Regions from separate parts of the Paenibacillus sp. CAU 1782 genome, predicted to be linked through region 1. Evidence: predicted binding sites of a transcription regulator. Region 1 holds the regulator's gene; the other holds the start of a gene.
What was found. Region 1 encodes LexA, which represses DNA repair genes until DNA is damaged. Its sites were predicted from a motif close to CGAACATATGTTCG; they were not measured.
Positions count from the first base shown of each region.

Region 2: the regulator LexA is predicted to act here: its motif matches at 1,596-1,609, upstream of ACX93W_RS00860 (DNA polymerase IV).

Region 1 is NZ_JBTOLL010000001.1:880,834-885,023, reverse strand. Features, by position in the region: gene ACX93W_RS04325 (hypothetical protein) at 1-834, shown strand, start outside; gene ACX93W_RS04320 (hypothetical protein) at 1,104-1,583, shown strand; gene ACX93W_RS04315 (hypothetical protein) at 1,670-1,951, opposite strand; gene lexA (transcriptional repressor LexA) at 2,102-2,722, opposite strand; gene ACX93W_RS04305 (LysM peptidoglycan-binding domain-containing protein) at 3,002-3,277, shown strand; gene ACX93W_RS04300 (DUF896 domain-containing protein) at 3,489-3,683, shown strand; gene ACX93W_RS04295 (aldo/keto reductase) at 3,705-4,190, shown strand, end outside.
Region 2 is NZ_JBTOLL010000001.1:177,762-181,951, reverse strand. Features, by position in the region: gene ACX93W_RS00865 (ferredoxin) at 1-218, opposite strand, end outside; gene ACX93W_RS00860 (DNA polymerase IV) at 292-1,578, opposite strand; gene cimA (citramalate synthase) at 1,878-3,491, shown strand; gene ACX93W_RS00850 (TlpA family protein disulfide reductase) at 3,614-4,171, opposite strand.

The DNA of each region.
Region 1 (4,190 bases):
TATGGAGATAGAGAGTTTGTTTATGTTCCGGGAGATGCGGTGACGCTTGGCTGGGAGGACTGGCAAGAAGGAATGGACGAAGACACGGAGGAGGAATTCCGGGCTACGTTGGATGAATACGATGTGGAGGATGGCACCGCCTTTTTGAAAAGCATGATGTCCCCGGTCCGCAAGGCTGACATTCCGCCGATGCTGGTTGAACGTTACGCGCGCGGAATTGGCTGGATCGAGGTTGCCGAGCAGGATGAGGAAGCCTATGACTACGAGGATTTTCACGAGGAGCTGGAAAAGTTCAAAACCTCCGGCTATAACGAATATACGTGCTACAACAGCTTCAAATTTGTTCGGGAACAAGACGCCGTAAGATGTTATCTTTTTGATGAAGAATTGACTTATGGAGGGCTTGTTGAAGAGCTTTCATCAGAAGGTTTTTCGCTGCCTAACGAGGATCAGTGGGAATACCTGTACGGCGGCGGCTGCCGCACCCTGTTTCCATGGGGAGACAGCTTTGATTACAGCCTGCGGGTAAAATATTTCGGCGACGAGGATGGGGCGGACTCAGCCGGCAAGGAGAAAGGATATGACCTTGAGAAGCCAAACGGATTCGGGCTTTGTTTTGCAGGCGATCCTTATCAATATGAGCTGATCTCGGGAGAAACCTCCTTTTTGCTCAAGGGCGGAGACGGCGGCGGGATGGTATGCGGCGGTACGGGCTTGCTAATGGGGTATTTGCCGGCCGTTGCCCCGTATTACCGCGATCCGTATGGGCAAGAGCTGGAGTGGGAGGACCTGTTTGATCATATGAATATCAGGAGAATCATTGTCCTGAAGTAAGGGACAACGTATGTTTATCCCTTTAACGTCATCGTTAAGCAAAATAATGCCAAGAACAGGTTGGAGAAATCCAGGCCTGTTTTTTTTGGGCCGGGTAGGGATATTTTAGTGGTTGCAAGGAAATGATGAATCATATAGAATGAGAACAAATGTTCTGTTTATGGAGCCGGTTAACAATCGTGGCAGGACATCGTAATGAAGTCATTACGGGACCGCATTCGCTCTGCTGCTGCGAGCAGAGGCGGACGGCACAAAACGGGGGGCTTTGAATGAGCAAGCTTGACGGAAACGAAAGATGGAAATCCAAGATGCTTTTGACGGAACATCAGGAGCAGCATGACCAGCGTGGCCAAATTCCCGTTAGCGGCCGTCCTGGATTAGAGGAATTGACCATGATACGCGACTACATTATGTTTCCGCATATCATTGCAATGCTGCAGAAGGGGATGGAGCATATCCGCGTGTCGCGGCTTCCCCTCAAGGACCTGAACATTCGTTGTCTTGAAATATTTATGTTGCGTACAACGGATGAATATTATGACCTGAAGCGATCTCTGAAACGGCGTAACATTAAAGTGTTTACGGATGAAACCGGGGACGGAATTCTGTATCACCGCTATTTGTGCCGGGGATACGAAGAGCGGTTTGGCATTGCGCGGGAAGCGCTGCGGATGGAGATCAGCAATAAAATGACTCAATACATTGAGGAACTGGGAGAACAGCTGCGGGCGCCCAAACGGGAAGGGTAAGAAATACAACAGGAGGGACGGGCGGCCCCGCCATTCATACGCACAAATGATGGACCATCTCTTGCGAGATGGTTTTTGCTTTTTCTTTATTTATTTGCTTGATACAGCTCGAGTGAGACGTTTTCCGACTCCTCATGATCGGGCAACTGGGAATAAAACATCCCATAGAGCAAGGCATATTTCTCATCATCGGAATCGGAGTGAATTTCTATGTATTCACCATAGGTGGTGTCAATGCTAAAATAGCGAAGCTGCGTAATGATTTCGCCGCTATCCGACTTTATCGTCTCCGAGTCGTAAGCAACGGACTGGATCTCGTCCAGGTTTACTTTGTGATCCAGAATTGCTGGCAGTTGGTCTATCATCATTGCCCTCCTTATGTAGACAAAAAGCGCAAGTCCTAAGGAAATGCTGCAATGCATCCCGAAACCTGCGCTTTATATTGTAGAATAGGTTAACATCTTGCTCACCCCGCTAAACGTCTCCAAAAGAATTCAGAGAGAGGTGCTGGTCGCACTTCAGTGAATGTCGCGGAACAATCCGATTACTTTACCCAGAATGGTCACATTAGGCAGCAGAATCGGTTTCATGGAAGCATTCTCGGGCTGCAGGCGAATGTGATCCCTCTCTTTGTAGAACGTTTTGACGGTAGCCTCGTCGTCCTCCGTCATCGCAACCACGATTTCGCCGTTGTTGGCCGTTTGCTGCTGTCGCACAATCACATAGTCGCCGTTATGTATGCCGGCTTCAATCATGCTGTCGCCAATAACATTAAGAATAAAAACGTTGCTGTCCCCTACATAATGGGAAGGAAGCGGGAAATAATCCTCTATATTCTCCGTCGCCGTAATGGGCAGGCCTGCGGTAACTTTGCCCACGATTGGCACCTGCGCTACGGGAAGCGGAATGACGTTGTCATTGGGATCCTGGTTAAGGATTTCGATCGCGCGAGGCTTCGTGGGGTCGCGGCGGATAAAACCCTTCTTTTCCAAACGGTCCAGATGGCCGTGTACCGTGGAGCTGGAGAGCAATCCGACAGCTTCGGCAATTTCTCGTACGGACGGGGGATAACCCTTATCCTTGACTTCCTGCTTGATAAAATCAAGAATCGAATTTTGTCGCTTGGAAATCTTCGACACTTCCATCATCTCCATTCATGCTTATTGTGACAAATTATAGCACAGAACCGAGGTTCGTACAAACATAAGTTCTCAAGCACAAAAGTTCGCATTTTGTATTGACCGCAAACATTTGTTCGTGTTATCTTAAAAACAGAACAAACGTTTGGGGTGCTGAATATGCTAATGATGAGTTCAAGCAATAGCTCTTACAAGTCCATTCATGTTATGAACGCTATAGGAAAGACACAGGAGAAGATCTCCGGTCTCCGGCAGGTTGCCAATTGGATTAGAGGCCACATGCTGAAAGCTATTGTCAGCGCGGTATTATTTGCGGTGTTGTCCACATGCTTTCTGATTGCCGTGACCAATGCTTTGCCGGAAACGGTTGCGGAACCTTCCGGTAACGAAATTGTAATTGCAGTGGGCAGCGGCGACACTCTCTGGGGCATTGCCGGTCGCCATAGCGACGGGGGTCAGGATATCCGGTATGTCGTACACATGATTAAGGAACGGAACGGCTTGCAGACCTCTGCCATCATGCCTGGCCAAAGGCTCATACTTCCTGAATTATAAGTAAGGATCACTTTGTCTCATCGCGCTTCCTTCATATCCCATTAGTCATAGATAGCAATAAGGCCTGTTGCGTTACGCAGGCCTTATTGCTTTTTTATTTGTATGCTTTCAAAGGCTTGCAGAGGTCGCTTATACCTTGACAATGAGGCGCTGGAAGTGTCAAAGTAAGGAGAAGTGATTTTTGCAGCATGACCGGAGGGAGCAGAGAGTAATGGATATTGACAAGTTGATTGCCAGAATTAATGAATTGTCGCGCAAGAACAAAACGGTAGGACTAAGCGATGAAGAAACAAAAGAGCGTGACGAGCTGCGCCAGCAATACCTGAATAATTTCAAACAGAATTTCAGGCAGCAGCTGGACACTATTAAATATGTAGAAGACGAAGAAAACAACATCACGCATTAAGTTTGGAGGGCGGTTTAACCGATGAACTACCATTTGCTAGGGAAAAGCGGGCTTGCAGTATCCGAATTGTGTCTGGGAACGATGACTTTCGGCAATACGACCAGCGAAGGCGATTCTATAGAAATGATTCACCGGTTTCTGGACAAGGGCGGCAATTTTCTGGATACGGCAAACGTTTATGTTAACGGGCGTTCGGAGGAAATTGTCGGAAAGGCCATACAAGGCAAGCGTTCGGAGGTAGTGCTGGCTACCAAGGTTCGGATGGTAACCTCGCCTCACGTAAACGGGGCTGGTTTGTCGCGCAAACACATCATGGACGAGGTCGATGCCAGCCTCAGGCGGCTTCAGACGGATTATATCGATCTTTATCAGGTTCATGCCTGGGATCAGGCGACGCCGATCGAAGAGACGCTGCGAAGTTTGGATGATCTGGTTACGTCGGGCAAAGTTCGCTACATTGGCTGCTCCAACTTTTTTGCATGGCAGCTGATGAAAAGCCTGGCTTGC
Region 2 (4,190 bases), 700 kb from region 1:
TCGGCGATTTTGATGGAATCTGTCGGGCAGCCGTCGCATGCATCTTGCAGATCATCAAACATATCGTCAGGAATTGCCGTCACGCCGCGGTTTTTGTCGCCGTCGAAAATGACTTCTGCCAATCCCTCGTCATCGTAATCGTAAATGTCTGGAGCTGTTGCTCCGCAAGCGCCGCAAGCGATACAGGTATCTTTCTCTACCCATGTAAACTTGGCCATGTTGTTTCCCTCCTTATGAAATACGGAAAAATCCGTCTAGCACCTACCTTGGCGATGCCCCTGTCTGAAAGCTTCAATCATCAATATATAACAAACTATCATCCTTTTGCAAGGAGGTTCCGCGAATTCGCTTATTCCTGATTAAGGCAGAGGGATCATCGCCCAGCATACCCGCCGTCAAAACAGCGTCTTCTCCGTATTTGTCCCTCAGCTTATCCATCGCTTTTATGAGCGCGTCTTTCTTTGGCTGTTCTTCATAGGTAAATAGATCCAGTTGAAGCGCGGCGTCCTGGAGCGGCGACAAATTTTGCAAAGCAACGCCCAACAGCCTAATCGGCTCTCCCATGGTCCAATGCTTCATAAAAAGGCGGCGCGCCTCCGCATTGATTTCCTCGGAGGATTGCGTCGGGACAGGCAGCGTATGGGATCTTGTGATCGTTGTCATATCAGGTCGGCGAATCGTAATCTGAATCGTGGATGCCACCATTTTTTGCCGCCGCAATCTTCGCCCCGTCTGATCGCTCAAATTGAGCAGCACCCTGAATATATCTTCAGCTTCGGTAAAATCATAGGGAAGCGTCGTCGTATGGCCGATCGACTTATTGGGCTCGTGATTTCCATTAACAGGGGAATGATCGATGCCGTGCGCCGCCGATTTCATCCAGGCCCCCATTACGCCAAAATGTTTAATCAGCTTGGGTTCTTCCGCGGCCGCCAGCTCGCCTATAGTTGAAATGCCCAGCTTGGCCAGCTTTTCTGCCGTCTTGCCCCCGATGCCGTACATATCGCCGCATGGCTTGTGCCAAAGTAGCCCGGGCACATCCCGGATGCGAAGAATCGTCAAGCCGTTTGGCTTTTTCATGTCGGAGGCCATCTTGGCCAGTAGCTTGTTAGGCGCAAGGCCAATGGAACAAGGCAGCTGCCATTCCTTTTTGATTCTCAGTTGCAGCGCCTCCGCGATCTCCAGCGGCGTGCCGAACATTTTGGAACCGGTGATGTCGATATAGCATTCATCTATTGATATGGATTCAACCAGAGGCGAATATTGTCTGGCGATCGCCATAAATCCTCTGGAATATTTGCGGTAAAGCTCAAAATCCGGTTTGATCAGGATCAGCTCCGGGCAACGCTTCAATCCCTGCGCGACCGTCATGCCGGTTTTTACCCCTTTGGCGCGGGCCGCATAGGAGCAAGTGACAATGATGCCTTTGCGCTGTTCCACGCTGCCGGAGACGGCCGTTGGCTTATTAAGGTAGACTTCAGGTTCTTCCGCTTCGTGGACGGAGCAATAAAAGGCATTCATGTCCACATGAATGATAACCCTTCCTTTTGAAGGATAATACTCCTGTACATTTCCCATTTTCCCGCCGCACTCCCCGAACATTTGTTTCTAAACCTTATAAAATCAGCATAGCTATAAGCGTACTGTAAGTCAATGCTTCCACACCCCGACCCTAATTTTTACGTATCCGTTCAAAAAAATGACTTTACCTCTCTACTTTGACGCATTGGGATGGTATAATAATAAAATTATGAATACAGGCGCCGTTCGGTTCCACGCCGAAACCAGCCTGTCATTACCTTGCGGAATGCCGGTTTTGCGCTACTATTCATGCTGCAGGCGTTTGCGCTGATTTATTGAAGGGGGCCCCACAACTAATGAATGGAAACATTACGATTTTTGACACGACGCTTCGCGACGGGACGCAAGGCGAAGGCATCAGCCTGTCCGCCGACGACAAGCTCAAAATTGCCCAGAAGCTTGACGCTTTGGGCGTTCATTATATTGAAGGCGGCAATCCCGGAAGCAACAGCAAAGATATCGAGTTTTTTCAACGCGCAAAATCACTGGGGCTTACTTCCAAGTTAACCGCTTTCGGAAGCACCCGCCGCAAAAACAGCATCGCCGAGCAGGACGCCAGCCTGCTGCGGATCGTTGAATCCGGCGTTCCGGCAGCAACCCTCGTCGGCAAAGCATGGGATTTCCATGTGCATACCGCCCTGCAAACCTCGCTGGAGGAAAATCTGGCGATGATTTACGATTCCTTTGCGTTTCTGAAGCGCTCCGGCATGGAAGCGATGTACGATGCGGAGCATTTTTTTGACGGGTACAAAAATAACCCGGAATATGCGCTGGCCGCGCTGCGCAAAGCGCAGGACGGCGGAGCGGACTGGCTTGTCCTATGCGACACCAACGGCGGAACAATGCCTGGCGAAATACATGAAATCGTAAGCCGCGTAGCGCAAGAGCTCTCTGCGCCAATCGGTATTCACACGCATAATGACTGCGAATTGGCCGTCGCCAACTCGCTCGCTGCCATCGGGGCGGGGGCTCGCCAGGTTCAAGGCACGATCAACGGTTATGGCGAGCGCTGCGGCAATGCCAACCTGTGCTCCATTATTCCGAACCTGCAGCTGAAGCTGGGCTATAACTGTCTGCCGGAGGAGAAACTGCGTGCTTTGACCAGCACCGCGCGATACATCAGCGAAATCGCCAATGTGCATATGCCGGTTGGTCAAGCGTTTGTCGGAAATGCCGCGTTCGCTCACAAAGGCGGGATCCATGTTTCGGCTATTATGAAAGACTCCAAGACATATGAGCATATTCAACCGGAGCTTGTCGGAAACAAACAACGGATTCTCGTCTCGGAGCTGGCGGGACAAAGCAACATTATTTCCAAAGCGGTTGAAATGGGTCTGGATATCAACGCCAATAATGAAAAAACAAAAGAAATTATCGACCGGATCAAAGGGCTTGAGCATCAAGGGTATCAATTTGAAGGCGCCGACGCTTCGCTCGAGCTGCTGCTTCGGGACGCGTTTACGGAAACCGTCAGCATCTTTACGGTGGAATCATTCAAAATGCATGTGGAAAAAAGCAACGGCAATATGATTTCGGAAGCTATCGTCAAACTAAACGTTGGCGGCCAGCAGGTTTATACCGCCGCAGAAGGCAACGGCCCGGTCAACGCGCTGGATAATGCACTGAGGAAGGCGCTGGTGCAGTTTTATCCGCAAATTGAAGACATTCACTTGTCCGACTATAAAGTCCGCGTCATTAGCGAAAAGGATGCCACAGCTGCCAAGGTTCGCGTGTTGATCGAATCAACGGGATTGGATAACACGTGGAGCACGGTTGGCGTATCCAGCAACGTCATTGAAGCAAGCTGGGAAGCGCTGCTGGACAGCATTCGATATGCCTTGCTGCATATGGACCGGGTAGAAATCGGCAAACCGCCCGTGCCGGAACGGCTGGGATTGGTGAACCACTAAGCACATATGCAAAAGAGGGGCAGGATGAATTCCGATGCGGAATTTACCCTGCCCCTCCCTTATTGAATCATTGCTTTTTCACGCAGCGACATGTTGGAGCCGCCGCTTATTGTCCAACCCGGTTAACTATTTTCAGAACCTGTTTTAACCCACTTGTTGATTAGCCGTTCCCATTCACCATAAGTAATCACGCCGTTTATGCGCTCCCTGATCACGCCATCGGCATCAATCAGAAAGCTCGTTGGAAACGTATTGACCTTGTACAAGCCGGTAACCGTGCCTTCGCGGTCCATCAGAATCGGAAACGTAAAGCCATGGTCCTGAACAAATTTCCGCGCGTCCCGCTCCTTGTCGTAATTGGTGGAGTTGACGCCGTATAGCGTCATAACCTTGCCATAATTTTCATGCAGCTTTTGCAAATCGGGAGCTTCCAGCTCGCATGGGCCGCACCAGGAAGCCCAGAAATTGACCAAAGCCAACCCTCCGCCTTCGCCAACCGCAACCGTTTCATCCTCCAAATTCGGCAGTTTGAAGACAGCCGCCTGATACCCCGCCTTAGGCTTAAAATCAGCCGCTGCCTCCACTGCTTTTGGGGAAGAATCGTTATTACTCATATACTGGTAAATTGCCAAACCTGACAACAAAAACGCAATTGTAAATATCGCAATGACATTTTTCATAGTGACCCTTCCTTTTTCT